3 regions of the Streptomyces sp. NPDC001502 genome follow, and region 3 is predicted to be linked to each of the others. Evidence: riboswitches for the same ligand, from Rfam matches in the RefSeq annotation. Region 3 holds a riboswitch; each other region holds the start of a gene.
The links. A riboswitch is a leader RNA that binds a small molecule or an ion and turns the genes downstream of it on or off. The one in region 3 is predicted to bind guanidine.

Region 1 (10,368 bases), on a different contig from region 3:
CAGAGCCCTCGCTGGCAGTTCATCCACGGCAGGGCGGACGACGCCGAGGAACTGGTGTCGTCCGTGGAGCAGCGGATCGAGGAGGAGAAGGGCGAGCGGCTCCCGCCGCCTGCCGGTGAGATCACCATCCACCAGCGCAAGAGCATCGGCTTCGGGGCCGGACCGGCTACTGCTTCGCCGTGATCGCCGCGGGCAACTTCCTCGGCCCCCTGCTGCTCGGGAAGCTGTTCGACACGCTCGGGCGCCGGATCATGATCTCCTCCACGTACCTGCTCTCGGGTGTGCTCCATCGCCTTCTTCCACGCCCTCGGCACCGCGGCGGGAGGCATCAGCGGACCGCTGATCTTCGCCGACCTCACCGAGTCGGGTGGGGTCGGCGGCCCCGACCGGGATCCGGCGCCGACGAGGGCTCCCGGCAGGGTCACCGGCGGTGGTACGTCCGGGGGGTTGCGCGGTGTGTCTGCGCGACCGGTGGAGGTGGAGTCCCCTTCAATGGCGCCGCATGACCTTCTCCGCACCGCACCAGCCGTCCACGCGCGCCACCGCCCCGTACACCCGCCGGTCGGTCCTCACGGGAGCCTTCGCCCTCGCCGCCGCCACGGCACTGCCGCTCGCCACGGCGGGGCGGGCGTCCGCCGCCGCCCCGGACATCATCGGCTGCGCCGCCTGGGGTGCGCGGGCGGCGTCCGAAGCCGTCGTCGTCCTGGACAACCGCCCGGAGCGGATCATCGTCCACCACACGGCGACGGCGAACGTGACGGACTACTCGAAGCAGCGCGCCTTCGCCCTCGCCCGCGCGATCCAGACGTACCACATGGACGCGCAGGGCTGGATCGACACGGGTCAGCACTTCACCGTCAGCCGCGGGGCCTTCGTGCTGGAGGGACGCCACAACAGCCTCGCGGAGCTGCGCACCGGCACCCGCCAGGTGCGGGCGGCGCACTGCGTCGGACAGAACACCGTGTCGATCGGCATCGAGAACGAAGGCACGTACACCTCGCAGGACCCGCCCGCGGCCCAGTACGCGGCCCTGGCCGACCTGTGCGCCCACATCTGCGACCAGTACGGCCTGGCCGCGTCGGAGATCTACGGCCACCGCGACTTCAACGCCACCGCCTGCCCCGGCGACCACCTCTACGCACTGCTCCCGACCCTCCGCAAGGACGTCGCCGCCCGCCTCGGCACGCCCGCGCCGGAGGAGGCGGCCGACCCCATCGAGGAGCTGGTCCGCCAGGCCACCGGCCGGCCGGCCTCGGAGTACGCGGAATACCTCCCGGCCGGTCTCCTGCCCTGACGGTGCGCCGCCGCCCCGGGCCACCACCCGGGGCTACAGCCGCCAGTACGTACCGGCACGGGAATCGACATGCACCACGTGGCGGCCGACGCGCACCACGTGGTGGTCCGGGCCGGACCAGGAGCCGCAGGCGCCGTCGGCGGCGGGCAGCGGGGTCCAGATCTCCAGGAAGGTGCCGCCGTCCGGGTTGGTGCCCCGCTCGACGAGGTTCGCACCGTCCCACCGGAAGGTGCCGGCGTCTTCCCCGGGCTCGCCCGTGAGGTGGTGGAAGTGCACCTGGGAGCCGTCGAAGGACGTCGTACCGGCGAAGCCACGGCTGTCGGCGTAGTACGACCCGGCCTGCAGCCACACCACTTCGCGGTCCTCGACGAGGGGTCCGCCGTTGCGGCTGATGCCGCGCCGCAGCCAGGCACCGTGCTCGGGCACCGGGACGCCGGGGCCGTCCGGGACATGCCCGGCCGGCCCGGGCTCAGGCGCGGTCATCGGCGGCAGGCTCGATGGCCTCGGCGTCCTTGGTGTCCTCGGCGGGCTCCTCCACGGCCAGGAGCGTCAGCGGTACGTTGCCGCGTACGGCCTGCGAGTACGGGCAGACCGCGTCCGCCCGGTGCAGCAGGGGCTGGAGGTCCGCCGCCCGCCACCCGGGCAGGCTGACGGTGAGCGCCACCGCGAGGCCGTAGCCCGCGGGCGTGTCCGTGGTGCCGAGCCGGACCTCGCAGGCCACGCGCGCGGTGGAGGCGTCCGCCCCGAACTCGGCGGCGACCTCCGCGAGCGCGGAGGTGAAGCAGGCGGCGAAACCGGCCGCGAACAGCTGCTCGGGGTTGGTGGTGCCGGGCACCTTCTTGCGCGGCGGGGCGAGGCGGACGTCCAGGCGTCCGTCGTCCGTGCGGACGGATCCGGTACGTCCCCCCGCGGCGTGCGCGGTCGTCCGGTACAGGCTGCGGGTGAGTGGCACGGTCATGACGTACGGCCCATCTTGCTCGACGAGGACGCTGCCCGGGTGCGGACAGCGGACGGCGCCGCTCGTGCGGCACCTCGCGTCGTCGTGCGTAACCGGGTACGGCGCATCTCGTCCGGGGCCGTGGACCGGCCGCCGGACAATCTAGCAACGCGCTCCGCGGCCCGGAGACATCCTCCGCGGTGAAGTTCCTCACGGGCCGCGGCGCCGACCCCGGTCGCCGGCGCCGCGGCCCGCTTCCTACACTCGCCCCGTGGACGCGATGAGATGTACGTACTGCGGTGGCGTCGGCCTGGAGCCGGGATTCGTCGAGGACGCCGGGGAGGGGGCCCGGGGGTACGCGCGCTGGATCGCCGGGGCGCTGGAACGCGGCATGTTCGGCGGTGCCAAACGGCTGGGGAAGCCCCGGCGGCGCATCGAGGCGTACCGCTGCCCGCACTGCGCCCACCTGGAGCTCTTCGCCACCGAATCCGTCTGACGGCCGGCCGCCGTGCCCGGGGTCAGGGCGCGTGGTGCCGGATGCCCCGCTGACCGGGTACCCGGGTCGACCGGGGAGCGCCCGAGCGGCGATGGCCGGCCCGCTGTCGCCGGCCCGGGAACGGGTTGCGCCGCACGGTGGCGCTGGGGGCCGCGATCAGAAGGCCGACAAGTGCGAGGACCGCGACGAGGATGAGCACGTTGACGAGATTCATGGTCCTGCCTTTCGTCGAGTATTGACTGCCTGTCACTACATCTTGTTACCAAATCACGGGACGTTAAACACAGAGGGTGACTGGAGATGCTGTGGAGGCCGCGCCGGTGCCGCGCCGGTGCCGTGCCGGCAAAGGCCGCCGGAGGCACGTCACTTGGGTTCACACGGCCAGGTCGACGCGTACCGTCTCCACCCAGGGCGGGGGCGCGGGCGGGGAGTTGCCGATGAGTGCGGCGATCAGCCGGCACGACGGGGTCTCCTCCGGCCACGGCGTGTACCCGTCGGTCAGCACGACCACGACGTTCGGCCGGTCGGGCAGGGCCAGGGCCGCACCGATGCCGACCCGCATGTCCGTGCCCCCGCCACCGGCCAGGGTCACCTCGCCGGCACTGCGCACCCGGGTCACGGCATGCACGTCGGCGTCGCACGCGAGGACGGCGACCCGGTTCCCGCCGACGCCCACCTCCCGCAGGACGCCGGTGACTTCGGCGAGGGCGGCCGCGAGGTCGTCCGGGCCCATCGATCCCGAAGTGTCGATGACGACGGCCACCCGCGGCAGCGGCCTGCGCAGACTGGGCAGCACCACCCGGCCGCCGAGCGCGGGTGTCCGGCGCGAGGGGCGGCGGTACGTGTAGTCCACCGCGCCGGCCGCCCAGGCGGCGGCCTCGCGGACCGCTCCCGACAGAGCCTGGCGCCAGTCGACGGAGGGCTCCAGAAGTTCCTCGGCCCACCGGGCCCAGCCCTCGGGGACCCGGCCCCGGGTGCGCCGGTGGGCCCGTACGGCCTCGGCGGTCTGCCGGCGCAGCGCCTCGGCCTCCACCGGGCCGACCCGGGCGGGGCCGCCGTCCTCGCCCAGCTCCCAGGGTCCGGGGGTGCCGTGCGCACCGGAACCGCAGTCCGGCCCGTGGAGCGTCGGGGGAATCGCCGGCAGGTAGGTCTCGAACAGGCCGCCCGTGGGCAGGCCGTAGAGCCTGGGCTCCATCCGGCCCTCGGGCAGCACCAGCCCGTCGGCCAGCAGGTCGTCGTTGATCTCGCAGTCCTGGGCGATGTTGACCCGGACCGGATCGCGCTGGTCGGCGGCCGGCAGACGCCCGGCCCGGCCGTGGTGGTCGCGCAGCAGGTGCGCCACCTCGTGGATCCACACCCCGGCCAGTTCGACGACCGGGGTCGCCTCGACGAAGGCGGGCGAGACGTAGCAGCGCCAGTGCCGGTCCACACCCATGGTGCGCACCCCGGCCGAGGGGACGACGGTCAGGGCGTACAGCGCGGAAGCGAGGTACGGACGGGTCTCGGCGGCCTTGTAACGGGCTGCCAGCAGCTTCGCTCGGTCCAGCTCCGGGCGCACGGCGGACCGGGCTCAGTTGCCGCCCGGCAGCGAGCCGGACAGCTGGAGCAGTTCCACGAAGGCGTCGATGCCGGCGGGCACCGGCCAGTCGAGGTCGCGCATCGCGGCGAGGTCGGCGGCGGCGCGGGCGGCGACGTCGGGCACGCCCGCGTCCACGGCCTTCGCGAGGACCACCCAGCCCGCCTCCCACCGGGGGCGGGTGAGCTCGCTCTGCACGGCCGCGACCACGGCGATGAGAAAGGCCAGCTGCCGGTCGCCGCGCTCGGGCAGGGCGAAGGCGTCCGGGTCGGCCAGCACCCGGTCCGGGTCGGGCAGGTCGAGGTGTTCGAGGTACGAGAGCAGTTCGATCCCGGCGGCTTCGCCCACGGCGCCGGTGAGCGCGGCTGCCAGCGCCTCCCGGCCCGTCGAGGCCGCGTATCCCGTGGCCAGCAGCCGCAGGGCCATCTCCCAGGTACGCGGGGAGGGCCAGCCGCGGCCCCGTCCGGCGGCCTCGGCCGGCATGTGGTGGACCAGGCCCGGCCGGGCGGTGAGGAAGCCGGAGACGGCGCCGCGGGCCCGGGCGACCGAACCGGAGGCCTTGGCGGGATCGACGGCCGGGATGGCCACCTCGGGCCAGGTGCCGGCCATGCCGCGGGCCACGGTCCGCGGGTCGTGCGTCCAGTCGAGGTGGACGAAGCGGTTCGCGAGCGGCGGGCTGAGGTGCCAGCCGTCCGCGGCGCTGGCGGGCGGATTGGCCGCGGCGACGATCCGTACGGCCGCCGGCAGTTCGAGGCTGCCGACCCGGCGCTCCAGGACCACGCGCAGCAGGGCCGCCTGCACGGCCGGCGGGGCGGAGGACAGCTCGTCGAAGAACAGCAGCCCGTGGCCGGTACGGGCAAGGCGGACCGCCCAGTCGGGCGGGGCCATGGGGACACCCGTGGTGGCCGGGTCCTCGCCGACGATGGGCAGCCCCGCGAAGTCGGAGGGCTCGTGGACGCTGGCGATGACGGTCTCCAGCCGCACGCCGAGCGCGGTGGCGAGCTGCTCCATGCCGGCGGACTTGCCGATGCCCGGCTCACCCCACAGGAGGACGGGCTGGTTGGCCGTCACGGCCAGTGCCAGTGCCTCCAGTTGGGGGTTGCTGGCGGGTTCGGTACGGGTGGCGCCCAGCCGTGCACCCAGGGCGTCGGCGGCCGCCAGGGCTCGGGCGGGCTGTGGCTGGGGCTGGGTCGCACTCACGCGTCGTCGTCCTCTTCCTCGTCGTCCTCGTCGTCCTCGCGGTACTCCATGTGTTCGTCGTACCAGTCGGCGCCGATGCCGGGGAACTCCTCGTCGACGCGGTCCCGCAGGAAGGTGAGGTCGGTGCGCCTGTAGCGGCGGATCACCTGGGACAGCGACAGTTCCATCTCGTCGGTGACGTCGGTCCGGGAGCCGGCCGCCAGCAGGTCCCTGACCAGATCCGCCGAGCCGCCCCAGTGCACCGCGGACAGCAACGGGGTGCGCTGCCCGTTGTCCCGTGCCTCCAGGTCGAGTCCGGCCGCCAGCAGCCGGGGCAGCAGCACCTTGTGGTCGAGCAGGTTGAGCGTGTGCAGCAGGCCGCGGCCGCGGGCGTCCCGGATCCGGGGGTCCATACCCGCGTCCAGCAGTGCCACCACGCCCGGGGTGTCGCCGTGCTGGATGCGCAGGAAGAGCTCGTGCCGCTGGGCCCGCAGGGCGCGCGGCAGCCGCCCCTCGCCCGTGGTCCAGCTCTGCTGCACGGCGAAGCACCCCGAGACCGCGCCGCCGAACGCCCGCATGGCACGCTCGCGTCGCTGCTCCTCGGGGGTGTGCGGTACGTCGAGTACGCCGCCGCGTGAGCGCACCTCGTGCCATCCGCCGCGGCAGCGCACGCGTACCGGCTTGCCCGTGTCGGGAACGGGCGGGGCCACGGCCGGCCCGGCGCCGGGGAACAGCGCGGCGGACACCAGCGGGTGCAGCTCGCGCGGGGAGATCAGGCCGGTCCGGACCAGTTCGGGATCGGGGAGCCGCTGCCAGGCGTACCGGGGCAGGGCCGGTACGGCGAGTGCCTCGGCCTGTTCGACGACGCGGGCCCGGAGCCCGTCGGGACCGATGTGTTCCAGCAGCAGGTAGGAGCGCCAGCTCGCCGCGATCCGGTAGCGGTCGCCCGCTCCCGCAGCCACCAGCCGGGCCACCTCCGGTACGAGCCGGCCGAGGTCGATGGGCATCCCGTCGAGGATGGCCTTCGGGTCCGTCGGGCGCTGGTAGGGCTGCGGAGCGGGGACGCTCAGGTCGCACTCGATGCCCGCCGCCGCATAGGCCCCGACCGTGTCCCCTGCGGCGCGCAGCGCGGCGATCCGCTCGGCGAGGCCGTCCGGGTCGGCGAAGCGCGCGCCCAGCTCGGACGCGCGGCGGGCGTCCCAGAACGGCCGGACCGCGGTCCAGTCCTCCGCGGCGAAGCCGCGCCCGGTGTACACGTTCCACTTCTTCGTGGTGACCGGCGCGCAGTGCAGGCGCAGCCGCTGCGGGCCTTCGCTCATGTGGGGTGTGGTGACCGACAGGGTCGGACCGCCGGGGCCGCCGTAGGAGGCGAGCAGGATCCGCAGGTCGGTGGCGATGGTGGTGCGGCCGCCCCCGTAGCGGGGCAGGTGCCAGCGCAGCAGGTCCGGGGCGAGGTACCGCAGGTCCTCCGACACCGCCTCGGCCACGGAGGCGCCGTAACGGGCCGCGAGGTCGGGCAGCTCGAAGCCGACGTCCACGGCGGCGGCCGCGCAGGCCGCCCGCCAGTCACCGGCCAGCCGGTGCGCGGTGGCCTGCTCGATCATCCAGCCGGGCACGGCGTGGCGGCGGATCCGCCGCCACGCCAGACGGTTCTCCGGCCGCAGGCCGCCGGGCAGTTCGGCGTTCTCCCCGCTCACCGGTACACACTGCCGATGGCGAGCAGGTCCGGGTGGGCCGCCCGGGCGGGACGGAGCCGTTCGGTGAACGAGCGCTTCACGCGTCGGGGCAGGCCGGGACCCAGCCCGACGTACTCCAGCGGGCTGTCCGCGGGCACCGCCGCGAGCAGGCTCTTCGCACCGCGTCCGGTGAGGCCGGTGTGGCGCAGCTCCAGCCGGCGCAGGGGGCTGCCGGGGAGGGCCGCGGCCAGGGCGTACGCCCCTTCGTCGCCGGGGTCGTTGCCGGGGGAGCCGAGGCTGCGCTCCGACATGGTCCGTCCGAGGTCGAGCCCTTCGATGCCGCCGAGGGAGGCGGCCAGGCTCCGCGCTCCGGCGGCGCCGATGCCGTTGCCGCCGAGCCCGAGACGGACCGGGTGGGCGGAGTCGGCCGCGGCGCAGGCGAGGGCCGCGGCGCCCTCGTCGCCGAGGTGGTTGGCGGGGACGTACAGCTCGCGTACCCCGGCCTCGCGTATCAGGGCGGCCAGCAGCGGGGCGGCGTCCGGGCCGAGGCCGTTGCCGCCGAGGAAGAGCCGTTCCAGGGGCTGCTCGCGCTCCAGCAGGGCGTCGAGCAGGAGGCGTACGCCGTCGGCGCCGATTCCGGTGTTGACCAGGTCGAGGGTGCGCAGGGCGGTGTTGCGGCGCAGCAGCGCGGCCACGGTGCGGGCGCCGTCCCCGAAGAGCGGGTTGCGCTTGAGCCAGAGGGCGCGGACGGTCGTGTCGTCGCCGAGGGCGCCGGCGAGGGAGCTCACCCCGTCCGGGCCGATCCGGTTGCAGCCGAGGTAGAGGGTGTGCAGCCCGTGGTCGCCCGTGAGGGCTTCGGCCAGGGTGCCGGCGCCCGCGTCGCCGATGGCGTTGGTGCCGAGGAGCAGGTGCCTGGCGTGGGCGGAGGCGGTGGCGGCCGGCAGCAGGCGGGCCGCGCCGGCCGGGCCGAGCCCCTGCTTGCAGAGGTCGACGCGGCCGTCGGTGCGCAGAGTGCCGAGCGGGAAGGTCTCGTCGGTCTCGACGGACCGGTCCGCGGCGAGCCGGGCGAGCAGCGGGTCGAGGCCGGCCGGGTCGGCCGGTGGCAGGTCGGGGTGCTCGATCGCGGGGCACCGTACGGGTGTCGGCTGTGTCATCACCACTCCACCGGTTTCATTCGCCGGTGCCCGGCGTCCATCACGACTTGAAGGGAGAACTGCGGAAGTAGACGCAAGACCGGTCGGATTCGAACCGACGTCCTCCAGCTCGATGCGTGGGCGCGACGACCTCTGCGCTACGGCCTTGCTGCCGGCGATCATACCCACCCGGCGGCCGGAAATCGATCACCAGTTTGGCCGGTTGGTCCGTGCGCGATCGTCGCGGCCGTCACGCCCTGCGAGGTGGACCGAGTGGTTCCGGACAGGTTTTCGAGGGCGTGAGCGCCGCCGAGAGGGGCGGAGGCTCGGATTCTGCTTGGTGTCGCGGCAGCGGCGGGCGGCGACAAATCGCGACGGGTGGCCGATATTCGACCACATATTCCTTATTTGTGAAGCCCTGACACATCGTCGACATCTCCGTACGCTACGGTAACTTGACTGTCCGTTATTCCCCGGACGCCCATTGAATCCCTCTGTCAACCACCGCCCTGGCACTCCCATGCCCCGGGCGGACCGCCACGGAGAGCCACACACATGAGCACCACCGCATACAGCCGAATAGAAGCCTTAGGCGTCTGCCTTCCGGCAACAGTCCAGACCACTCCTCAACTCGCCGCCCTGGTCCCGGGGCTGGGGGAGGCGGACATCGAGAAGATCACCGGGATCACCGAACGGCGCGTGTACGACCCCGAACCGGCGGCCGGCGAGGACTCGTTCGGGATGGCCCTGTCCGCCGCCCGGGACGCGCTGGAGTCCTCCCGCTACGGGGCCGCCGACCTCGACATCGTCCTCTCGGCCTCGATCACCCGCTTCAAGGACGGTGGTCGCTTCACCTTCGAGCCGTCCTTCGCCGCGATGCTGGCCGGGGAGCTGGGTGCCCGCTCCGCCATCCACTTCGACGTCTCCAACGCCTGCGCCGGAATGATGACCGGCGTGTGGCTGCTCGACCGGATGATCCGCTCCGGTGCCGTCCGGCGCGGCCTGGTCGTCAGCGGCGAGCAGGCCACCCGCGTCGCGCAGACCGCCGCACGCGAGATGACCGACTCCTACGACCCGCAGTTCGCCTCGCTGTCCGTCGGGGACTCGGCGGCCGCGGTCGTCCTGGACGTCTCCGCCGACGCGGCCGACCGCATCCACTACATCGAGCTGATGACCTGCTCCGAGTACTCCCACCTGTGCATGGGCATGCCCAGCGACCGCAACCCGGGCATCGCCCTCTACACGGACAACAAGAAGATGCACAACCGCGACCGGCTCAAGCTGTGGCCGCGGTTCCACGGGGACTTCCTGGCCAAGAGGGGGCGGACGTTCGCCGGTGAGGAGTTCGACCACGTCATCCAGCATCAGGTCGGCACCCGCTTCATCGACTACGTCAACCAGACGGCGGAGGCCGAGTTCGCCGCCCCCATGCCTGACTCCCTCTCCGTGGTCGAACGGTACGGAAACACCGCCACCACCTCGCACTTCCTGACGCTGTGCGAGCACCTCAGGGCGGGCGGCGCCCGCCCCGGGGCCAAGTACCTGCTGGTGCCGGCCGCCTCCGGTGTGGTCACCGGTGCCCTGTCCGCGACGCTGACGAACGTGGGGGTCTGAGCCATGGGCATGGTCATCACCGCAGCCGCAACCGCCCTGCCCGACGACACGGCGTCCGCCCCGGCCTCCGTCGTGGACCTCGCGGGCCGCGCCGCCCGAGGCGCCCTGGCCCGGGCCCAGGTGCCGGCATCCTCGATCGGCGTCCTCATCAACGTCGGCGTCTACCGCGAACACAACACCTTCGAACCGGCCATGTCGGCCCTGGTCCAGAAGGAGGTCGGCATCAACCTCGACTACATCGCGGACCCCGAACCGGCCGCCGGCTTCTCCTTCGACCTGATGAACGGAGCCTGCGGCGTACTCAACGCCGTCCAGGCGGGCCAGGCCCTGCTGGAGACGGGAAGCACCGAACGGCTCCTGATCACCGCTGCCGACGTGCATCCCGGCGGCGACGCGGACCGCGACCCCGACTACCCGTACGCGGACCTGGCCGGCGCCCTCCTGCTGGAGCGCAGTGCCGACC
Region 2 (10,368 bases), on a different contig from region 3:
CATGTACCGGCCGCCGAGACCCGTTCTTCGAAACACTCAGGGAGAAACACATGGCCACCAAGGCTGAGAAGATCGTCGCCGGGCTCGGCGGCATCGAGAACATCGAAGAGGTCGAGGGCTGCATCACCCGCCTGCGCACCGAGGTCATCAACCCCGACCTGGTCGACGAAGTCGCACTCAAGGCCGCCGGCGCCCACGGCGTCGTCAAGATGGGCACCGCGATCCAGGTCGTCATCGGCACCGACGCCGACCCGATCGCCGCCGACATCGAAGACATGATGTGATCCGGACTCCCTAGCCGGATCCCAGCGGACCCCGTCCCGGAAGCCCCGGACGGGGTCTTCGCACAGCGGCACAGGCCCGGGCGGGCAGGGACTAGGCTCGGAGCCATGTCTCGCATCGACGGCCGTACGCCCGAACAGCTCCGCCCGGTCACCATCGAACGCGGATGGAGCAAGCACGCCGAGGGCTCCGTCCTCGTCTCCTTCGGAGACACCAAGGTCTTCTGCACCGCCTCCTTCACCGAAGGCGTTCCGCGCTGGCGCAAGGGCAGCGGCGAAGGCTGGGTCACCTCCGAATACTCGATGCTGCCCCGCTCCACCAACACCCGCGGCGACCGCGAATCCGTCCGCGGCAAGATCGGCGGCCGCACCCACGAGATCTCCCGCCTGATCGGCCGCTCCCTGCGCGCCGTCATCGACTACAAGGCCCTCGGCGAGAACACCATCGTCCTGGACTGCGACGTCCTCCAGGCCGACGGCGGCACCCGCACCGCCGCCATCACCGGCGCCTACGTCGCCCTCGCAGACGCCGTCGCCTGGGGCCAGAAGAAGAAGTTCATCAAGGCCGGCCGCAAGCCGCTCACCGGCACCGTCGCCGCCGTCAGCGTCGGCATCGTCGACGGCGTCCCGCTCCTCGACCTCTGCTACGAGGAGGACGTGCGCGCCGAGACCGACATGAACGTGGTCTGCACCGGCGACGGCCGCTTCGTCGAGGTCCAGGGCACCGCCGAGGGCGAGCCCTTCGACCGCAAGGAACTCAACGCCCTCCTCGACCTCGCCGCCGGCGGCTGCGCGGACCTCGAAGCCATCCAGCTGGGCGCGCTCGAACTGTAAACGGCAACCGCCGGGCCCGGCCCGGCGTCCAGGAAGATACGGGCGCACGGTCTCGAAGCCGTGCGCCCGTCCTCGTAGCGTCCAAGCCCTCAGGGGGAGAACCGCATGAAGCTCCGCATAGCGGCCGTAGCCGTGGCCGCCGTACTCACCGTCCCGGCCCTGTCCGCCTGCGACGCGATCTCCACGGCGATGGACTGCGCGAACACGGCCGTGGCCATCACGGACGGCGCGAACGACCTCCAGCAGGCCGTCTCCCAGGCGGGCAACAGCCCCCAGGACGCCCAGAACGCGCTCAACCAGATCGAGTCGAACCTGAAGAAGATCGGCGACCAGACGGACAACGCCGACCTGGGCAAGGCCATCGACTCGATGAACACCGCAGTCAAGAACGTCCGCACCTCGATCGAGAGCGGCAACAGCGTCCCGGACATCCAGCCGGTGGCGGACGCGGCCAGCGAGATCTCCAAGGTCTGCACCCCGGGCTGACCCGGATAATGGGCGCATGACCTCGACGCCCAGCCGCCTCATCCTGGCCACCCGCAACGCGGGCAAAGTCTCCGAACTCCGCGCGATCCTGTCCGACGCCGGCCTGCCGCACGAGCTGGTCGGCGCGGACGCGTACCCCGAGATCCCGGACGTCAAGGAAACCGGCGTCACCTTCGCCGAGAACGCCCTCCTCAAGGCCCACGCCCTGGCCCGCGCCACCGGCCTCCCGGCGGTCGCCGACGACTCCGGCCTCTGCGTGGACGTCCTGCACGGCGCCCCCGGCATCTTCTCGGCCCGCTGGGCCGGCACCCACGGCGACGACAAGGCCAACCTGGACCTGCTGCTGGCCCAGCTCGGCGACATCGCCGACGAGAACCGCGGGGCCCACTTCGCGTGCGCGGCGGCCCTGGCCCTCCCGGACGGCACCGAACGCGTCGTCGAGGGCCGCCTCCTCGGCACCCTCCGCCACACCCCGTCCGGCACCGGCGGCTTCGGCTACGACCCGATCCTCCAGCCGCAGGGCGACACCCGCACGTGCGCGGAACTGACCCCGGCGGAAAAGAACGCCATCTCCCACCGCGGCCAGGCCTTCCGCGCCCTGGTCCCCTTCGTCCGCGCCCTCCTGGGCTGACGCAACAAGGCCTGGCCTCCCGAGACTCGGGAGGCCAGGCCTTGTCGTACTGAGTACGCCCGGTCGGATTCGAACCGACATACATGGCCACCTAAAGGCCACCGCTCAGCCGTTGGCGTACGGGCGCGCGCCAGAGACACTCTACTGCGCGTCACGCCCTGCACGGGAGCGGATTCAGTGGCCGCGCAGGCCTCCCCGGCACCAGGTGTTGGTGATCGCATGACAGTTGGGGCACAGCAGGCGCAGATTCTCCTGGCGGTCGTCGCTCCAGTCGCCGTTCACGTGGTCGATCTCCAACGTCATGGGTAGCCCGCCCCACTCGGGCGGCGTTCCGCACATGCCGCAGAGCTCCGGAACCCCGACCTCGCGAAGCGCCCGCCGCAGCAGGTGCGTGCGTGTTCGCCGCTTGCCGTCATGCTTGATCAGGATGTCCGACGCGGGCTTCATCGGCATGGTCCCCGGCTTGCCACGTTGGTGTGCTTGCCCGAGGAAGTGGGAAGTGGAGAGGCCCTCCTCGGCGATCCGCTGCTTCAGCGCCTTGCGATGGGTCCCGGGCCGGGCGTGGCCCAGGCGCCGGAAGACCTCCGCCAGCGAGTGGGACGACGCGACCGCCTCACGTAGCGCTTCTCGGTCCGGCGTGTCGCGGCGCCCGTGGTCCCGACGTTCGCGCGTGCGGCTTCCTTCTTCGCTGCTCATCGACGGCGCCCCTTCGCGCGGCCGCGGTAGGTATCGGTGGTCGAGTGGCAGTTGGGGCAGAGCAGCCGCAGGTTCTCGGGAAGGTTGTTCCGCCAGTCGCCGTCCACGTGATCCACCTCCAGCGGTAGCGGGTGGCCTCGCCAGGTCGGCGGTGTGCCGCACATCCGGCACACCTCGGGCACGCCCAGTGCGGCGAGTGCCTGCTTCAGGTGCGCGCTCTGTGCACGCCGGGCGTCCGGTCCGTGCTGCTTGACCAGAAGACTCTCCGGGCTGCGTCGGGTCTTGGGACGTCCGGCAGGAGAAGGCAGCTGGAAATGGGAGGTGTCTATGCCGAACGCCTTGACCCGCCTGCTGATATGGGTGTGGTGGCCACCCACGACCTCCAGGCCGAGATGCCGCAGTACCTGGCACATGTTCGTCGAGTCGGCGACCGCCGCCGTCAGGATCTCCCTCGTCCACTTGACGGCTTCCGCTCGCTCGAAATGGGACGTGTCCACGCCCAGCTTCCGCATGCGGTCGTGCAGATAACGCCGCGAGCCGCTCTTCGGGTCGACCCCCAGCTTCCCCAGTGCCTCCGACAGCGTGCGCGACGTACGCGCCGCCTCCGCGAGGCGTTCCTTCGTGTACGGGCTGATCGGCACCCCGGCCCCTCCGTTCCGGCCACGCGTTCGTGGCCTCGCACGGATCAACGAACCGATATGCGGGTAGTTACGTCCGATAAACGGAACGGCCCGCACCGGATGGTGCGGGCCGTTCCGGTGGGGCGGGGGTCAGAGGCCCAGGTCTTTGATGATCTTGGCTACGTGGCCGGTGGCCTTGACGTTGTAGAAGGCGTGCTCGACCTTGCCCTCCTCGTCCACGACCACCGTGGAGCGGATGACCCCGGTGACCGTCTTGCCGTACAGCTTCTTCTCGCCGTACGCGCCGTACGCCGTCAGCGTCTCCTTCTCCGGGTCGCTGACCAGGGTGACCTTCAGGTCCTCCTTCTCGCGGAACTTCGCCAGCTTCTCCGGCTTGTCCGGGGACACGCCGATGACGTCGTAGCCGTGTCCCGTCAGGAAGGACAGGTTGTCCGTGAAGTCGCAGGCCTGCTTCGTGCAGCCCGGGGTCAGCGCGGACGGGTAGAAATAGACGATCACCTTGCGGCCCTTGTGGCCGGCGAGCGAGACCTCGTTGCCGTCCGCATCGGGCAGGGTGAAGGCGGGGGCGGTGTCGCCCGGCTGGAGTCGCTCGCTCATCGTGACACTCTCCTCGGGAGGGGATCGGTATGCCATGAGACTAAGCTGACAGACTGTTCATGGCGGACTACGCCCCACACGACCACGACGACGACGGAGGCAGCGCGGTGCCGGAAGCCAGGACCCCCGCACAGATCGAGGCGGACATCGTCCGCCGCCGTGAGCAGCTCGCCGAGACGCTCGACGAGATCGGCGTGCGCATGCACCCGAAGACGATCATCGGGGACGCGAAGGCACGGGTCGCCTCGACCGTCGACCAGACCGCCGGGCGGGCCTTCGCCACGGTGAACCGGATCGTGACGGATCTGCGGGACGGTCTGCGCCACGACGACGGGGCTCCGCGCGTCGACCGGATCGTGCCCGTCGCGCTGGTCGCGGTGAGCCTGGTCGGGCTGCTCGTGGTGTCGGCGCGCCGCAAGCGCGGATGACCCTGAGCGGTACGGGACGGGCGCGGGCAGGTAGGTTCGGGGCGTGAGCGAGAACACCACCCACGACAAGCTGCCCATTCGCATGCTGCACGACCGCGTGCTCGTGAAGTCCGATCTGCCGGAGGGCGAGCGGCGCTCGGGCGGCGGCATCCTGATTCCCGCGACGGCCGCGGTGGGCAAGCGGCTGGCCTGGGCCGTGGTGGTCGCGGTCGGGCAGAACGTCCGGACGGTCGAGCCCGGTGACCGGGTGCTGTACGACCCCGAGGACCGTGCCGAGGTCGAGGTGCGGGGTGCGACGTACGTGCTGATGCGCGAGCGGGACCTGCACGCCGTGGCCGCGGAGCGGCTGGAGGGGTCGGAGGACTCCACCGGGCTGTACCTGTAGGTCCGGGTGCAGGTCCGGGTGCAGGACTGAGAAGGGGCTGGTGGCGCAGGTCACCGGCCCTTTTCGCTGCCCTTTGCTACGGTGGAGGAGAACCCGACGAGACGCGCCGTACCGGGTACGACAAGACGACGCACCCCGTATCGCTCGATGTCTCGGAGGTGCCGTCATGGCATGGGTTCTTCTTCTCGTCGCCGGTCTGCTCGAAGTCGGCTGGTCGATCGGCATGAAGTTCACCGACGGTTTCACCCGGCTGTGGCCCAGTGTGTTCACGGGTGCCGGGATCGTCGCGAGCATGGTGCTGCTGTCGTACGCGGCGAAGACCCTGCCCATCGGTACGGCCTACGGGGTGTGGGTGGGCATCGGCGCCGCCGGCGCGGCCGTGCTCGGTATGGCGGTGCTGGGTGAGCCCGTCACCGCCGCGCGGATCTTCTTCATCTGTCTGCTGCTGGTCGCCGTGGTGGGGCTGAAGGCGACCTCCGGTCACTGACCGGAGGTCTGCCCCGGCTACTCCAGGAACGCCGACGGCGGGCGCAGGCCTTCCGCCGGGCCTCCGTCGCTGCCCTGTGCGCTGCCCTGGGTGCTGCCTTGTGTGCTGCCTTGTGTGCCCTGGGTGGTGCCGCCCTGGTCGCTGCCCTGGGTGGTGCCGCCGTTGTCCTGGCCGCCGTTGTCCTGGCCTCCGTTCACCGGGCCGCCGTTGTCCTGGCCGCCCTGGTTCTGGCCTCCGTTGTTCTGCCCGCCTTGGTTGCGGCCGCCCGTCGAGTTCGACGGGGAGGGCCGGGTGGAGCGTTCGGGGGTGCTGGGCGAGGGTTCGCCGGGGGTTTCCTGCGGCGGGTTGGATTCCGGGCTGGGCGGCGGCGGGGGCTGGGCCGCGCCGGGCTGGAGTTCCAGGTCGAAGTCGACGGGGTCGGTGCCTTCCAGGGCGGTCTTGGTGTAGGCGGCCCAGATCCGGGCGGGGTAGCCGCCGCCGCCGATGCGGGCCTCGCCGAGGGCGCCGTAGAGGGATTCCAGGGTTCCGGTGTCCGGGTCCTGGCCCATCATCGAGATCACGGTGACCAGGTCCGGGGTGTAGGCCGCGAACCAGGCCGAGCGGTCGAGTTCGCCGGTGCCGGTCTTGCCCGCGGCGGGGTGGCCGGCGGCGAGGGCGGCCGTACCGGTGCCGTTGTCCACGACGCTGACCAGCATGGACGTGGTGGTGTCGGCGGCTTCGCGGCTGATGGCCTGGGTGGGGGTGCGCTGGGGGAGGCCGATGGTGTCGCCGCCCTTGGTGATCTTCTCCAGGAAGGTGTAGGGGGTGCGGCGGCCGTGGTCGGCGAGGGTGGCGTAGGCCTGGGTCATGTCCAGGACGCTGGCCTGCAGGGTGCCGAGGGCCATGGCCGGGCCGGGTACGAAGTTGGGGGTGTTCTCGGGGATGCCGAGGTCGATGGCGGTCTTCTTGACCTTGCCGGTGCCGACGTCGACTGCCATCTGCGCGTAGACGGCGTTGACGGAGAGGTCGGTGGCGGTGTTGACGGTGATGTTCCCGTAGGAGACCTGGCCCTCGTTCTCGGGGGCGAAGCGGATGCGGCCGCCGACGACCGGGCGTTTGTTGTCGCCGTTGTAGATCGTGTTCGGGGTGATCCGGCGGCCGTCCTGGGTGCGGGAGTCGTTCTCGACGGCGGCGGCGAAGACGAAGGGCTTGAAGGTGGAGGCGACCTGGTAGTCGTGGCGGGTCGCGTTGTTCACGTACTGCTTGGTGTAGTCGATGCCGCCGTACATGGCGAGGACCTTGCCGGTGGCCGGGTCGATGGAGACGCCGCCGGCCCGGACCAGCCGGTCGGCCTTGCGCTTGTCGGGTTGGAGCTTGTCGACCATCTGGTCGTTGACGGCGTCGACGAGGGCGTTCTGGCGGCGTTTGTCGATGGTGGTGGTGATGCGGTAGCCGCCTTCGGCGAGGGTTTTGTCGTCGAGGATGTTGTTGTCGACGATGTAGTCCTTGATCGCTTCGACGAGGTAGCCGCGCTGGCCGGACAGGCCGGCGGCGGCGCGGACCTTGCCCGGTTCGGGGAACTGTGTCGTCGCGCGTTCGGCGGCGGGCAGCCATTCCTTCTTGACCATGCCGTCGAGTACGTAGTTCCAGCGGGCGAGGGCGCGGGGGCGGCTCTGGGGGTGGGCGACGACGTCGAAGGCGCTGGGGGAGTTGAGGAGGGTGGCGAGGTAGGCGCCTTCGGCGGTGGTGAGTTTGCCTACGTCCTTGCCGTAGTAGGCCTGGGCGGCGGCCTGGATGCCGTAGGCGTTGCGGCCGAAGTAGCTGGTGTTCAGGTAGCCCTCAAGGATGTAGTTCTTCGACTTCTCGCGACCGAGTTTGATCGCGATGAAGAACTCTTTGACCTTTCGTTTGATCGTCTGTTCCTGGCCCAAGTAGTAGTTCTTGACGTACTGCTGGGTGATGGTCGAACCGGACTGGGTGCCCTTGCCGGTCGCGGTGTTCCAGGCGGCGCGGAGCATCGCCTTGGGGTCGACCGCCCGTTCGGAGTAGAAGTCCCGGTCCTCGGCGGCCAGTACGGCCTCCTGGACGCTCCGGGGGATCTGCGACAGCGGCACGTTGACGCGGTTGACCTCGCCGTCGCGGGCGATCTGGGAGCCGTCGGAGTAGAGGTAGACGTTGGACTGCGCGGTGGCGGCGGCGTTGGCCGGCGGGATGTCGACCAGCAGGTAGCCGGCCACGAGGGCGCCGCCGATCAGCAGGGCGATGAGCAGGATGCCGCCCAGGACCACGCGCCAGCTGGGAAGGAAGCGGCGCCAGCCGGTTCTCCTGCGCCGCGCCTTCTTCCCCGCTCCGCCCTGGTGCATCTGCTGAGCCTGCTGTGCCTTCTGTGCCTGCTGTGCCTGCTGTGCCTGCTCCGGCGGTGACGGTTCTGCCCGCGGCTGCGGTACGTCGGGCGGGGTGTCGGGGTCGCGAGGGGTCCAGCCCGGGGGTGGTGACTGGTCGCTCATCTCCAGGACTCCTCGACGCCGTTCAAAATATCCACTTCTGTACCTCATGGTGTCTACCCGATGGCCGCTGATTCCGCTCCGGACGGGCATAAATCGGTCGCGTGGCTCGCCCCTCCGCACTAAGCTCGCGCGCTTTGGCCGACGTAGGAACGACGTGGGAAACGGAGGGATACGGTGCGCCGGAGAGTGCGTCGCGCAGTGCGCGGCGGAGCGGGTGACGGTGCGAATGACGGTGCGAGTGGCGGAGTGCGTCGCGCAGTGCCTCGCGGAGCGCGTCGGGCGGTGGGTCTCCACCTGGCCGTCGCGGCAGGCGGATTCAGGCGCTACGCCACCTACGGGACGGCGACCGCGGCCGGGGTGTTCACCAACACCGTGTTCGGGTTCATCGTCGCGTACACGTACATCGCGCTGTGGGACGAGCGGCCCGGACTCGGCGGCTACGACCAGTCGCAGGCGCTGACCTTCGTCTGGGTGAGCCAGTCGCTGCTGGCCGCCGCCGCCCTGATCGGCGGCGGCTTCCAGGAGGAGCTCCAGGAGCGGATCCGGACGGGCGACATCGCGGTCGACCTCTACCGGCCCGCGGACCTCCAGATGTGGTGGCTCGCGGCCGATCTGGGCCGGGCGGGCTTCCAGTTGCTGGGCCGCGGGGTGGTGCCGCTGGTGGCGGGGGCGCTGGCGTTCCCGCTGGCACTGCCCGTCGATCCGCTGCGCTGGCTGCTGTTCCTGGTGTCCGTCCTGCTGGCGCTGGTGGTGAGCTTCGCGCTGCGCTACATGGTGGGGTTGGTGGCCTTCTGGCTGATGGACGGGGCGGGGGTCAACGTCATGGCCACCGTCGCCTCGATCTTCTTCTCCGGGATGCTGCTGCCGCTGACCGTCTTCCCGGGCGGCTTCGGCGAGTTCGTCCGGACCTTGCCGTGGGCGGCGATGCTGCAGGTGCCGATGGATGTCCTGCTGGGCAAGCACACGGGGGCCGGGGGCGCGGCCGAGGCGCTGGGCTTCCAGGCCGGGTGGGCGCTCGTACTGCTGGGAACGGGACGGCTGTTGCAGTCGGCCGCGACACGGAAGGTGGTGGTCCAGGGTGGCTGAGGCCGAGGCCGGTGCCGCGGCCGGGGCCGGGGTGGAGGCGGTACCGGCGAGGGCGCGGGCGCGGGACGGGGAGCGGGATGCCGCGGCGGGCGGGGCGCCGCGCCGCGGCCCGGTTCTGGAGGGGCTGCGCGGCTACCGGCTGATCGTGGGCATGTGGATCCGCTCCACGATGACGTACCGGATGTCCTTCGTCCTGACGACCGTCGGGCAGGCGGCGATCACCCTCCTGGACTTCGTCGCGATCGCCGTCATGTTCTCCCACGTGGACGCCCTCGGCGGCTTCACGCTGCCCGAGATCGCGCTGCTGTACGGGTCCTGCTCGGCCTCCCTGGGTCTGGCGGACCTGCTGCTGGGGAACACCGACCGGATCGGCGCCCGGATCCGCGACGGGTCGCTCGACACCATGCTGGTGCGGCCGGTCCCGGTGCTCGCGCAGGTCGCGGCGGACCGCTTCGCGCTGCGCCGGCTGGGCCGGATCGCGCAGGGGGTCGGGGTGATGGGCTGGGCGGTGTGCACCCTGGACGTGGACTGGACGGCCGGGAAGGTGCTGCTGGTGCCCGTGATGGTGCTCGCCGGGGCGGCCATCTTCGCGGCCGTGATGGTGACCGGGGCGGCCTTCCAGTTCGTGACCGGGGACGCGGCCGAGGTGCAGAACTCCTTCACCTACGGCGGCTGCACGATGCTGCAGTACCCGCCGACGGTCTTCGCGAAGGACCTGCTGCGCGGGGTGACCTTCATCGTCCCGCTGGCCTTCGTCAACTGGCTCCCGGCGCTGCACGTGTTGGGGCGGCCCGATCCGCTGGGACTGCCCGGGTGGGTCGCGTACCTGAGCCCGCTGGTGGCCTTCGTGGTGTTCCTGCCCGCGTCGCTGGCGTGGCGCGCGGGAGTCCGTTCGTACCGAAGCACGGGGAGCTAGAGCTGTGGCGGATGCGCTGATCTCGTTGGACGGGGTCGAGAAGGTCTTTGACGTACGGCGCCGGGTGAGCCTGATGCGCCGGGAGAAACGCCAGGTCAGGGCGGTGGACGGGATCAGCTTCGAGGTCGCCCGGGGCGAGATGGTCGGCTACATCGGGCCCAACGGCGCCGGGAAGTCGACCACGATCAAGATGCTGACCGGCATCCTGACGCCGAGCGGCGGCCGGCTGCGGGTCGCGGGCATCGACCCGGCGCGGGAGCGGATGCGGCTCGCGCACCGGATCGGGGTGGTGTTCGGGCAGCGCACGACGCTGTGGTGGGACCTGCCGCTGAAGGACTCGTACGGGCTGATGCGGCGGCTGTACCGGGTGCCGCGGGCGCGGTTCGAGGAGAACCTGGAGCGGTGCGTGGAGCG
Region 3 (10,368 bases):
ACCGTCGCGCCGACGCTGGGCACGACCGGCTGGCAGTGGTCGCCGGCGGCGGGTCAGGAGCCCAAGCGGGACGCCACGTACACCCTGATCGCCACCTCCCCGGGCGGGCAGCAGCCCGGGTACTTCCTCACCACCACCGTCCACCTGCGCAGCCCCGAGTTCGAGAGCGTCACCGCGACGACCGGTGTCCACAGCCCGTGGGTCGAGGGCACGACGGACCGGGGCCGGATCGTCTTCACCACGCAGGGGGCCCGGATCCGCGACGCCGCCGACGACCTCGGCACCCTCTCCGCCGCCAAGGCCGACGTCGAGACCGTGACCGCGGCGTTGGTCCGGGGGCGCGAGAGTGACGCCGGGTGGATCGGTTTCCCGTCCGACGGAATCAGGGTCGGCCGCGGCGGTGGAAGCGACTTGGGGACCGTCACGGCCGACAAGATCAGCGTGAACGGCATCAACACCCAGTGGGTGGGGGACCGGGACTCGGGCAAGGGATGGGTCGAGTTCCCGCAGTCGGGGGTGAACGTCCGCAAGGGCGGCAAGCAGGACTGGGGAACCGTCGCCGCTGATCTGGCGGACCTGAACGGCATCAACACCAAGTGGGTGCAGGGCCGTACGGCCGCCGACGGATGGATCGAGTTCCCGGCTTCCGGGATGAACGTGTTCCAGGGCGGCGCCGGGAGCCGCCAGTGGGGGACCGTCGCGGCCGACAAGGCCGACCTGAACGACGTGGTCACCCACCGGGCCCAGGTCAAGGAACGCCTCACCCTCCAGGGCGGGCTGAGCGTCGACAACGTGCTGGAGACGCAGGACGGCCCGCCGCGGCTGATCGTCCACGGCCGCCTGGACGCCGAGGGCGAGGTGAAGGCGGACCGCACGGTCACGGTCACCGGAGACCTCACCACCCTCGGCATGCTGCGCGTTCAAGGGGAGTCGCGCCTGCAGGGGAAGGTGAACGCCGGCGCCCACCTGTCGGTCCGTAACGCAGGCGCCTGGATCATGCACACGAACGACGGGAAGGTGGCGATCAACGGCGACCTGCGCGTCCACGGGGCATTCCGCTCCGATTCATGATCGACGAGCGGATCAAGAGCGACTACCGGGCGTGGAAGGAGTCGGCGGGCGGTGCGCTCGACCCGGAAGAGGTGGCCGCGGCCATCGCGTACGCCTGCGGCCGGCCCCGCCACGTCAGGAGCGATTCATTCAGGGTGCGGACGAGGACTCGGCGAGGTCGCGCCGTCGCGAGGAGCTCAGGGCTCAGGCAACGTCGCTAGTGGCAGGTGTAGGTGAAGGTGGTTCCGGCGCGGGCACGGTTCGGCGACAGCACCTCAAGCACAGCGGTGGCCTGCATGGAGCCGGGGCCGTGGAAGGTCCAGCGGAGCGTGACCTCGGTCAGCCGTGCCTTCGGGGCGATGCGCTGCCGCACCGGGCTGGTGACCGTGCCGTCACTGCGGTGCCAGCGGTAGCTCACCGTTCCGTCTTCCCCGTTGCTGCGGATCGTCGCCAGCACCGCCACGGTGCTGTCGCAGCCCGCAGTCGAGGAGCTGGGACGTACGGTGACTCCCGTCACCGACAGCGGATCGCCGGTCTGCTGCCGGACGAGGAGCAGCGCAGCCACGAGCACGGCCCCCGCCACGAGAAACCGACGCCGGAGGACGCCGCGCCTACGTCGGGCACCGGCGGTGTACGGCGCGCCCGAAGGCTCGGGGACGGTGCCGTGCCACACCGCCGTGAGGTTTCCCAGGCTGCCGGGCGCGGGCACGGTGGGCGCGGGCGCGGTGGAGTGCACGTCGCCCTCGGACGACGGCATGCCCCAGACAGCATGGTCCAGGAGGGTGGCGCTGGTCGCCTCGTCCGTCGGGTGCGAGCGGGGGAGGAACGAGGTCAGCTCTTCGTCGTACGGTCCGGGTTCCATGGCCGGCTCAGAGGATCGGGTTGCAGTCATCGGCGTAGAGCACCTTGTACGTGCCGCTGCCCGTTGCCGGCGCCGGGTCGCTCGACACCTGAACACCCCAGTACGGGAACGGATCGCCGGATCCGAACGTGTGGGCGTACGTCTTGCTGAACGAGGTCTGCCCGGCGGGGATGGTGATTCTGTCCGTCGCCACGATCGGGCCCAATCCCCGGGTGTTGCCGTGGAACCAGGTGAGGATCAGCGTTCCGGCGGAGACGCCGTCGGATTTCACGGATGCGACGGCCTGGGTGCCGAACTTTCCGGAGCAGCCGTATTGGGAAAGGGACACGGCCAGCACCCGCACGGTGGGGGACGTGGCGGGCGGTGCGACGGGGGGTGTCCGAGGGGCCGCGTTGGTCGTGGAGGGCGTCGGCTGAGCTGCCTGTTCCGTGGAACCGGGTGCTGCACCAAGAGAGGACGACGACCCCCCGGCCACCGTGGAATTCTCCATGCCACTCCCGGCCCCGCTGCCGGCAGCAGTCCCCGACTGTCCAGGAGTGGGGGCGATGGTGGAGCCGGGCCCCGTGGTGCGGGTGCCGGCCGAGGGGCCGGGCATGCCGGGTGAGACGGTCGAGCCGGCGGCGTGGGGGGCGTCGGGAGCGCCTGTGGCGCCTGTGGCGCTGTCCTCCGTGTCGTCCTGTTCGGCGATCGCAGACAGCGCGAGGATCCCGGTGAGCAGAAGGGCGGCAGACGCGGCGACGGCCGTCGACTTGCGTCGGCCGACAACGCCGCCTCGGGATCGGGGCCGACCGGACGCCCGCGCCGAGGCATGTGCCTCTGCCGTTCCTGTGGTTGTCGTGGCGAGCGTGGTGTCCGCCAAGGCCGTCGTCGCGGTCACGACGTCGTTGGGAGAGCTCACCAGCATCGGCATGAGTGTGAGGAGCGCGGCCATTCTGCGGTGCCCACGCACTTCCCAGTCCTCGCCGTACGCGCTGGACGCCAGCGCATCCAGCTCACGGACGAACGCGGCAGCACTCGGCGGCCGTTCCACGGCCCGCTTGGCCAGGCCACGGCGAATCAACGGCCGCAACGCCTCAGGAACTCTGTCGTCGGGTATGGGCGCCTCGATGTGCTGCACCGCCAGTTCGAGAGCCGTGGTGCCCGGGTACGGCTTGGAGCCGACCAGGCACTCGAAGAAAACGGCCGTCGCGGCGTAGACATCGGTGACGGGGGCGACGGGGCCCCCGGTCCACTGCTCGGGAGCCATGTAGGGCGGGGTGCCGGCGACGCCGGAGGCATCCCCGCCGGCCACTGCGATCCCGAAGTCCACCAGCTTGGAGCAGCCGTCAAGGTCCACCAGAACGTTCTCCGGCTTGTAGTCCCGGTGCACCAGTCCCGCCTCGTGAGCTGCGGCGAGGCCGAGCAACGATCCCTTGAGCACGGTGAGGGCCGCCTCAGGACCCGTGGGGCCCTCCTGGCGCAGCAGCGTCCTGAGGGAGACGCCGTCCACCAACTCCATGACGATCGCGGCGCCTTCTGGGTGCTCGACGTAGTCGTCGATCCGTACCACGTACGGCGACCGCAGGCCCATCAGCAGACGGGCCTCGGCGCGGAAGGCGGTGCGCGCGCCGTGGGTCAGATACTTGATCGCCACCGGGGTACCGGAAGCCTCGTCCAGAGCTTCGACGACCCTCCCGCAGGCACCGGCGCCCAATTCCCTGCCATGGGTGTAGCCGGGAACCTTCCACTGTGGATGTGCGCTCATGTCCCCGTGGTCCATTACTGCCCTCGCATGCATTGTTGCCGTGCGCGCCGGGGAGTATGCCTCCCGCCGCACCGGCAGCCGGCCGGCCGACTGCTGCGGTCAGTCAACCGGTCACCTGCGTCGAGGCGCATGAGCAACTGCTACTCACCCAACTCGCGACATCGGCCCGCGTCCACGAGATGCGACAAGCTCGCCGTCCGCTACGAGGCCGCCGTCACGATCGCCGTCATCAACGCATGGCCATGACCTCGCTCGCCAAGCCGGGCCGGCGGGAAACCCGGTATCGATGCAGGTGGCCAGGCATTTGGCCTGTGGCGCATGCATCAGCCCCGAAGACGCGACAGGCGCCCGGCTCGTCGTGTGTCGCCGGAGCCGGCCCGGCGCCAGGCGTTCCGGCTCACGACAGAGGGCGCTGATGTGGTCCTGGTCGGCTACTTCTCTGCGAAGCAGAAGGACTTCGACACGCTCATGTCGTCGGCCGCCACAGAACCGGCAGCGCGTGGCGCGCGGGTCGCCGTGCAGATCGTGCAGCGACGAGGCGTTTCGGACGGCGGGGTCCGGAAGATGACTCTGCCCTACTCCTCGCGGACCCTGCTGAGTTACGGGAAGGTCCGCGAGGTGGCTCAGGCCTGCGACCAGGCCAACGCTGACGCAGTGGTCTTCGTCGCCACCTTGGCCGAGCGCCGGCGGCGCACGCTGACAGCCGTGCTCGGCCCCCCGCCGTGAGTCTTTCCGACGTCCTGGCTGCCGGCTGACCGCTCACTCGAAGTGGCCTTTTGCGCAGGACCTGGTACTGCCGTGGCTTTGCGCGTGGCTCACTCGTCCGGGCAGATGACGAAGAGAGGGAAGGCGAGCCGGCGGGGCTGGTTGCCGATCTCGTCGAGTGCGGCGCGGATCTCGTGAAGGTGGCCGGTGGTCATCTGCAGTGGGGGTTCGTGGGGCTGGTAGGTGGTGCGGACCGGGTAGTCCACGCCCGGTTCGGTGGTCATCTCGATGTGACAGCCCATGACGTGGGTGACCGGTCTGCGTTCGCAGAACTCGATCAGCCGGTCGATGGTCCGGGCGAAGGCGTTCCGGTCCTGGATGTAGAGGCGGCCCGGATAGACCGTGTCGCCGGTGAGCAGGAACCCGGTCCACGGGTCGTAGAACGTGACGGCTGCCTCGTGGTGCCCGGGGGTGGCCAGGCAGTCGAGCCTGCGGCCTCCCAGATCGACGCTCGCCGTGGCGGTGGGGTTCTCGTCGAATCCGAAATACTTCCAGGCCGAGGGGAGTTCTGCCGAGACCACTGTGGTGTCGGGACGGTCGGCGAACTGGCCGTCGCCCGCGATGTGGTCGCCGTGGGCGTGTGTGTGCAGCACCAGCAGGTGGTACTCCTGGCGGGGGTGGCGGGCGAGCCAGCCGTCGACGAGCTGGTCCACCACCAGACGCAAGGGGAAGAACTCACTTGACGCTGTGGCGCCGGTATCGATCAGCACTGCCCGGTCGTTGCCGAACAGCAGGAACAGGAACGGCGCTTCGTAGTTGATCGCCATGTTCTGCCGCAGGATGACGGTGTGCTCGTCGTACTCGTAGACCTGGATGTCCGGGTCGGTGTTGTGCTTGGACGAGGGCGAGCCGTGGATCCAGCGGACGTCCAACTCGCGAGGCCGAGAAGCCGGGCCGTCGAAATCGATGAAGGATGTACCTGCAGCCATGACGCCTCCTGAGTGCGTCGTCTTGGCGGGCCGGGTACGGCGCACATCTCGTCCGGGGTGGGCACCTACGGGCCTCCGCCGCGACGCTACCACGAGAATGATCTACGGCTCTGCTGCCCGGCATCTGTGGCTGAGTGCTCGCGCTTCCTACCGACCGGATGTCCGGAAGGCAACACCGGTCCCCTCCCGCAGCAGGTGACTGCCACCGGGTGACCGGGTCTCCACGTGGTCAGAAGGGCACGACGGATTGCGTGAGCGCAGCCAGAGCGGCCTGCGGCCGGATACTCTTGCCGGCCAGGCCGGGAAATCCGCCCCATGCGAGGCATCCCCGCAGGTGTCCGACGAACGGGGCGGTCCCACCGCGCCCGCGGTGAAGCTCCACGTCCGCGAAGGGTCCGGGGAGGCGGACGGTGTCGACCGGCTCCGGCTGCGCGTCGCGGGGGTTCGCCTTGAACGACGGGCCAGGACCGATCGTCAGGTCCAGCGGCGCATTCATGCCAAGACCATCCCTCTCCTCGCGGGCCCACCTCTCCGCCTCGGCGACAGCCTCTTCGAGGGGAAGGACGACGAGGGGATCGAAGTGCGAGAGGTACATGAACGGGTACTTCTCCGGGACGTGGACGATCTCGTGCCTCTTCGGCTCCGGGCCGTGCCTGTTCGGGTCGTGGCGGAACTTTTCCGCACTGCCGGACAGGTCCACTGAGCCGACGACGAGATAGAAGGCGCGCAGCGAAAGCGGCAGGCGTCCGCCCGTGAGCCTCTCCACCCTCTTCACGGACCGGAGTGCGTCGCGCGGGGGCGGGACGAGGGCGCGCGCCTTCTTGTGGAAGGGGTACGCCTCGGCGCGCAGCCTTTCAACGACAGCCTCCAAGCCGCACCGCACCCACTCCATCGTCTCCATTGCGACGGCCTCGGCCTGCGCGGCGAGCGCCTTCGGTGGTCTCCGGTCAAGCGCGGCCAGTTCCTCCCACACGCGCTCGTGCTCGCCGGCGCGATAGCGCTCGATGAGATCGCCAGCAGGTGGCTTCACCGTGCTCCTGGCCGCTGCCTTGCGCTTGCGCTTCCTCACACGAGCCGCGGCCTCGTCCACGATCCCGGGGTCGAGCCGGCCGAGGAGTGCTCGCGCCGTCGCGCCGAGCTCGCGGTCTTGCGCGGCCATCAGGGATCGTTCGATCCAGCGAGGCTCGGCAGTCGCCTGCGCGGGCGCGAGCTTTTCGAGTACGGTCCTGGCGGACTCGCTCCGGTTGTCGCCGGAACGGAGCGCCTGCTCCTCGAACAGAGGCGCCAGGACGTCAAAGGCACGCGAGGGGTCGGCGCGCAGCAGCGCATCGATCGCGATCGTCTGGCGATCGTGACGGTCGTACTCGTCGATCGGGACGCCCGCCAGCGACAGAGGCGAGGCTGCGGCTTCGAGGGCCTCCGGCGTCCCGATCTCAAGCAGGCTCTGCCCGGCGGTGGCAAGGAATCGCCGTTGCCGAGTGAACAGCTCGCGCAACGCGGGAACAGCAGGTGCGTAGCGGGCCTCGGCCAGGCGATGCGCGAGCCAGTGCGTGAGGCCTCCATCGTGGCCGTCCACCGCGGAGAACCAGCGCGTCTTCAGGAGCGCGTCGAGCAGCCCCGCGCCATCCTGAAGTGCCGGATGCTCGCTGAAGAGGCCCGCGCCCTCGGCTTGGTCGAAGCGGAGCTCGCCGGCGCTCACGCAGGCGATGAGGGCAGCGACCGGTATGTCCGCGATCTTGCTCTTCGGGATCTCGCCGGGAGCGAGTGACCGGCGACGGAGCATGTCGAGGAGGATCTCAGGCGACGCCGAGCGGAGGTCTCGCTTGATGATCTTCTCGGCGCGCCCCCGCATCACGAGCTCGAACGGAACGCGGTTGTGTCCGAAGGTGAAACCGCCGAGATCGATCCGCATCACTTCCAGCGCAAAGGACATGGCTGCGGCGGGCGCGACCACGGCGAGGACCTCGACGGCCGCGCTCAAGGCATCGGGACTGCCGTCCGTGAGCGCCGCCGTGAATGCCTCGCCCGTCGGGTAGCGCCGGACCAGAGGGCAGACGCCGCCCGTCCAGAGGCGACCGGCGAAGGTCTCGCCGACTCCGACACCCGTGCACGCCGCGGCCGCATGCAGTTCGGCAGGGTCGTGCGCGCTGAGCGCCTGGACGATACGGGAGTTGACGTCATCGATCAGGGCGGTCGGATCGACGTGCGCTGTTCCGGGATCCGCGGGCATGACCTGATTCCCTCCTTGCCGAGCCTCACCCGGCCGTGTCCTGGTGATCCACCCGGTCCGGCGGCCGCCTGCCGGGCCGCGGACGGCTCACATACTCCGTACGGACTTGGGCGGTCGGGCCTCCGCCAGGGGAGACGCGGCATTCCGCTTTCCGGCCAGCGCGGCGTAGAGGATGCCGCTCACCAGCAGCCCCACGAGGAACGAGACGTCGGCGCCGTCCATGGCTTCCGCGACCGGTCCGCGGAAGAAGGTGGTCGAGATGAACGGGATCATCGCGACCAGACCGATGACGTACGAGGCCAGGCCGCGCCAGGACCAGCGTCCGTAGATGCCCTGGTCGTCGAAGATGTCACGGATCACGTACCGACCCTTGCGGATGGCGTAGTAGTCGACGAGGTTGACCGCGGTCCACGGGACCAGGAAGTAGAGCATCAGCAGGACGAAACTGCTGAAGCCGGCCAGGTAGTCGTCGGGCAGGGACAGGGCCACCGCGAGCACCACCGCGCCGACGGATACGACAACGGCGGCCCGCAGGCGGCTCGTCGGCTGCTCCCGCCGGAAGGCGTCCACCGCGCTCACCGCTGTGAGCATCGCACCGTAGGTGTTGACGCCCATGACGCTGATCAGGGCCAGAGCCGATACCAGCACGACGAGTGAGCCGAAGCCCGCAACGATGCCGTTCCCGGTCCGGAGCAAGCCGGTGACGGCGTCGTCGGCGGGCAGACGGCTGCCGATGAAGGCGCCCAGGGACATCAGCCACACCGCGGAGCCGGCCGCACCCGCGTAGGTCCACCAGATGACGGAGCGGGAGTTGGCGTCCGCGGGCAGGTATCGGGAGTAGTCGGACACGTAGACGGCGTAGCTGATCTGGTAGCCGGCCGCAGCGGCGAAGACGGTCAGGAACGACGTCCACGGGCTGCCGGTCGCGGGCGCGGAGATCGGCGCGTCCCACCACTGAACGACGGTTCCGACGGTGAGTATCCCGAACACGAGGATGAGGAGCCCGGTCAGGACGCGTTGTACGAAATGGATCAGATCATGGCCCACCACGGCCAGCACGACCGACACCACGGCGAGGACGGGGTACCAGAGCCAGGGGCCGCCGCCGACGATCCGTCCCAGTCCTTGGGCCGCGAGCACGGTGTTGAAGACGTTGAAGCCCAAGTAGACGAAGATGACGGCCGTGAAGGGTACGACGGCCCCCCGGACCCCGAACTGGGCCCTGGACTGGATCATCTGGGGCAGGCCCATACGGGGGCCCTGGTTGGCGTGGACCGCCATGAAGAACGTGCCGAAGCAGGCGCCAAGGACCACGGCCGTCACCGACCAGCCCACGCTGAGGCCGATCGAGGGGCCGATGAAGCCGATCACGAGAGTGGTCAGGACGAAGTTGCCGGAGAACCAGAACGGGCCCTGGTGCCAGAGCCTGCCGTGACGTTCGTCCGGGGAGATGTAGTCGATGGAACGCGTTTCGGGGGCGGTCGGCAGGGTGCGACCGCTGCGCGGGGCTTGCTGGTCGTGCACGGGGGTCCTTTGCGCTCAGAGCCGGGAAGAGCGGCCACACCGCGACGGGGGCGGCTGCCGTGGAGGACTCAACCGTGCGCGGGAGCCCTGGCACATGAGCAAGCACTACTCATCCAGGCGCGATCGGGCCGGCCGAAGTCCTTCGCCGGTCGATCCGATGCTTGGGAAACGTTCGCGAACGTTTCAGGAGATCGCATCCTGGACGTCGGGTTCGTTGATTTCGACGCCATTCTGATGAACAACGACGAACAACGCCACGGGCCTGCATCGGTGGAGGGAAAGGTGAGCCGCATTTGAAATTCGATGCCGAATGACATGACAGTTCATCCCGGCGTTCAGAGGTTCAGTTGGGTAAGGGTCCGGTCTTCATGACGATCCTGACGCGGAATCACGCTCGCGGCGACGGGGCCGGCCCGCTCGGCGTGCTCCCGATGTCTGGACCAAGTCGTCCGCTGTCCGGGCTCCTTGCGCATGCCGAACGGGCTGCGCCGCCCACGCGATCTCGGCATCGTCAGGGGTGAAGACCTTTGCTTGCTCGCGGTCGGTTATGATCCGCTTGAGTCGCGGATACGCCGCCTGCTCCCGCGACGCCGCATATCCCCTCCGGCCCCTTCTTCGATGGTATCGAAGGAGAATTGCCGCACGGGGAAAGGCGGGCGAGGAGCACCGGAGCCCGCATGGCCGTGTTCTCCTTGCCGACACACCAACCCGGTCGAGCTCGTAAAGCGCTCGATCAGCTCAGGTTGCCGAGCGCGGCCGCGCAGACCGCGGATGTCCGCACAACCGGGCAAAGGCCAATCAACGGGGGGCCAGAGGAATGAACCGAAACCGTGTGCTGCAGCGTTGGCCGCTGGTCGGGCGCGAGGCCGAAATGAGGGATTTCGACGAGGTCGTGCCGGAACCCCGCAGCGCCGGTTTCCTGGTCTTCGGGCCGGCCGGAGTGGGCAAGTCCCGGCTGGCCGAGGAGTGCCTGGACCGTGCGGTCGCGCTCGGGTACCGGGTCGGCAGGGCGGTTGCCACAGCGGCGGCGGCGTCGGTTCCCCTGGGCGCCATCGCCCATCTGCTGCCCGACGGTGCCGATCTGTCCGACCCGGTCTCGGGGTTCGCCAGTGTGGCCAGGCTGCTGTCGCGGCCGGGTGCGCCGCGGCCCCGCATGGTGATCCTGGTCGATGACGTCCACTTGCTCGATGCGACCTCGGCGATGCTGCTGCGGCAGTTGATGGACGCCGGGGTGATCTTCCTGCTGGGAACGGTCCGGTCGGGA

Region 1: another riboswitch for guanidine. It lies ahead of ACFY0D_RS11550 (Ohr family peroxiredoxin); the one in region 3 lies ahead of ACFY0D_RS32430 (MBL fold metallo-hydrolase).
Region 2: another riboswitch for guanidine. It lies ahead of ACFY0D_RS39120 (multidrug efflux SMR transporter); the one in region 3 lies ahead of ACFY0D_RS32430 (MBL fold metallo-hydrolase).

The regions. Positions count from the first base shown of each region.
Region 1 covers NZ_JBIAVW010000005.1:427,547-437,914, reverse strand. Annotated here, with positions in the region: partial or broken gene ACFY0D_RS11565 (MFS transporter) at 1-378, shown strand, start outside; gene ACFY0D_RS11560 (peptidoglycan recognition family protein) at 503-1,294, shown strand; gene ACFY0D_RS11555 (hypothetical protein) at 1,328-1,777, opposite strand; gene ACFY0D_RS11550 (Ohr family peroxiredoxin) at 1,764-2,252, opposite strand; guanidine-III (ykkC-III) riboswitch at 2,326-2,388, opposite strand; gene ACFY0D_RS11545 (hypothetical protein) at 2,512-2,727, shown strand; gene ACFY0D_RS11540 (hypothetical protein) at 2,750-2,941, opposite strand; gene ACFY0D_RS11535 (VWA-like domain-containing protein) at 3,101-4,285, opposite strand; gene ACFY0D_RS11530 (AAA family ATPase) at 4,298-5,503, opposite strand; gene ACFY0D_RS11525 (ankyrin repeat domain-containing protein) at 5,500-7,179, opposite strand; gene ACFY0D_RS11520 (gala protein) at 7,176-8,312, opposite strand; gene ACFY0D_RS11510 (3-oxoacyl-ACP synthase III family protein) at 8,847-9,905, shown strand; gene ACFY0D_RS11505 (hypothetical protein) at 9,915-10,368, shown strand, end outside.
Region 2 covers NZ_JBIAVW010000041.1:24,682-35,049, forward strand. Annotated here, with positions in the region: partial or broken gene ACFY0D_RS39070 (glucose PTS transporter subunit EIIB) at 42-284, shown strand; gene rph (ribonuclease PH) at 390-1,115, shown strand; gene ACFY0D_RS39080 (hypothetical protein) at 1,221-1,601, shown strand; gene rdgB (RdgB/HAM1 family non-canonical purine NTP pyrophosphatase) at 1,618-2,232, shown strand; tRNA gene ACFY0D_RS39090 (tRNA-Leu) at 2,287-2,359, opposite strand; gene ACFY0D_RS39095 (HNH endonuclease signature motif containing protein) at 2,407-2,928, opposite strand; gene ACFY0D_RS39100 (HNH endonuclease) at 2,925-3,569, opposite strand; gene bcp (thioredoxin-dependent thiol peroxidase) at 3,699-4,166, opposite strand; gene ACFY0D_RS39110 (DUF3618 domain-containing protein) at 4,274-4,594, shown strand; gene ACFY0D_RS39115 (GroES family chaperonin) at 4,638-4,979, shown strand; guanidine-III (ykkC-III) riboswitch at 5,045-5,114, shown strand; gene ACFY0D_RS39120 (multidrug efflux SMR transporter) at 5,146-5,466, shown strand; gene ACFY0D_RS39125 (transglycosylase domain-containing protein) at 5,484-7,952, opposite strand; gene ACFY0D_RS39130 (ABC transporter permease) at 8,235-9,038, shown strand; gene ACFY0D_RS39135 (ABC transporter permease) at 9,031-9,954, shown strand; gene ACFY0D_RS39140 (ATP-binding cassette domain-containing protein) at 9,959-10,368, shown strand, end outside.
Region 3 covers NZ_JBIAVW010000024.1:4,571-14,938, forward strand. Annotated here, with positions in the region: gene ACFY0D_RS32410 (hypothetical protein) at 1-1,071, shown strand, start outside; gene ACFY0D_RS32415 (hypothetical protein) at 1,268-1,942, opposite strand; gene ACFY0D_RS32420 (protein kinase) at 1,920-3,656, opposite strand; gene ACFY0D_RS32425 (hypothetical protein) at 4,017-4,382, shown strand; gene ACFY0D_RS32430 (MBL fold metallo-hydrolase) at 4,472-5,350, opposite strand; guanidine-III (ykkC-III) riboswitch at 5,362-5,429, opposite strand; gene ACFY0D_RS32435 (hypothetical protein) at 5,580-7,580, opposite strand; gene ACFY0D_RS32440 (purine-cytosine permease family protein) at 7,668-9,104, opposite strand; gene ACFY0D_RS32445 (LuxR C-terminal-related transcriptional regulator) at 9,922-10,368, shown strand, end outside.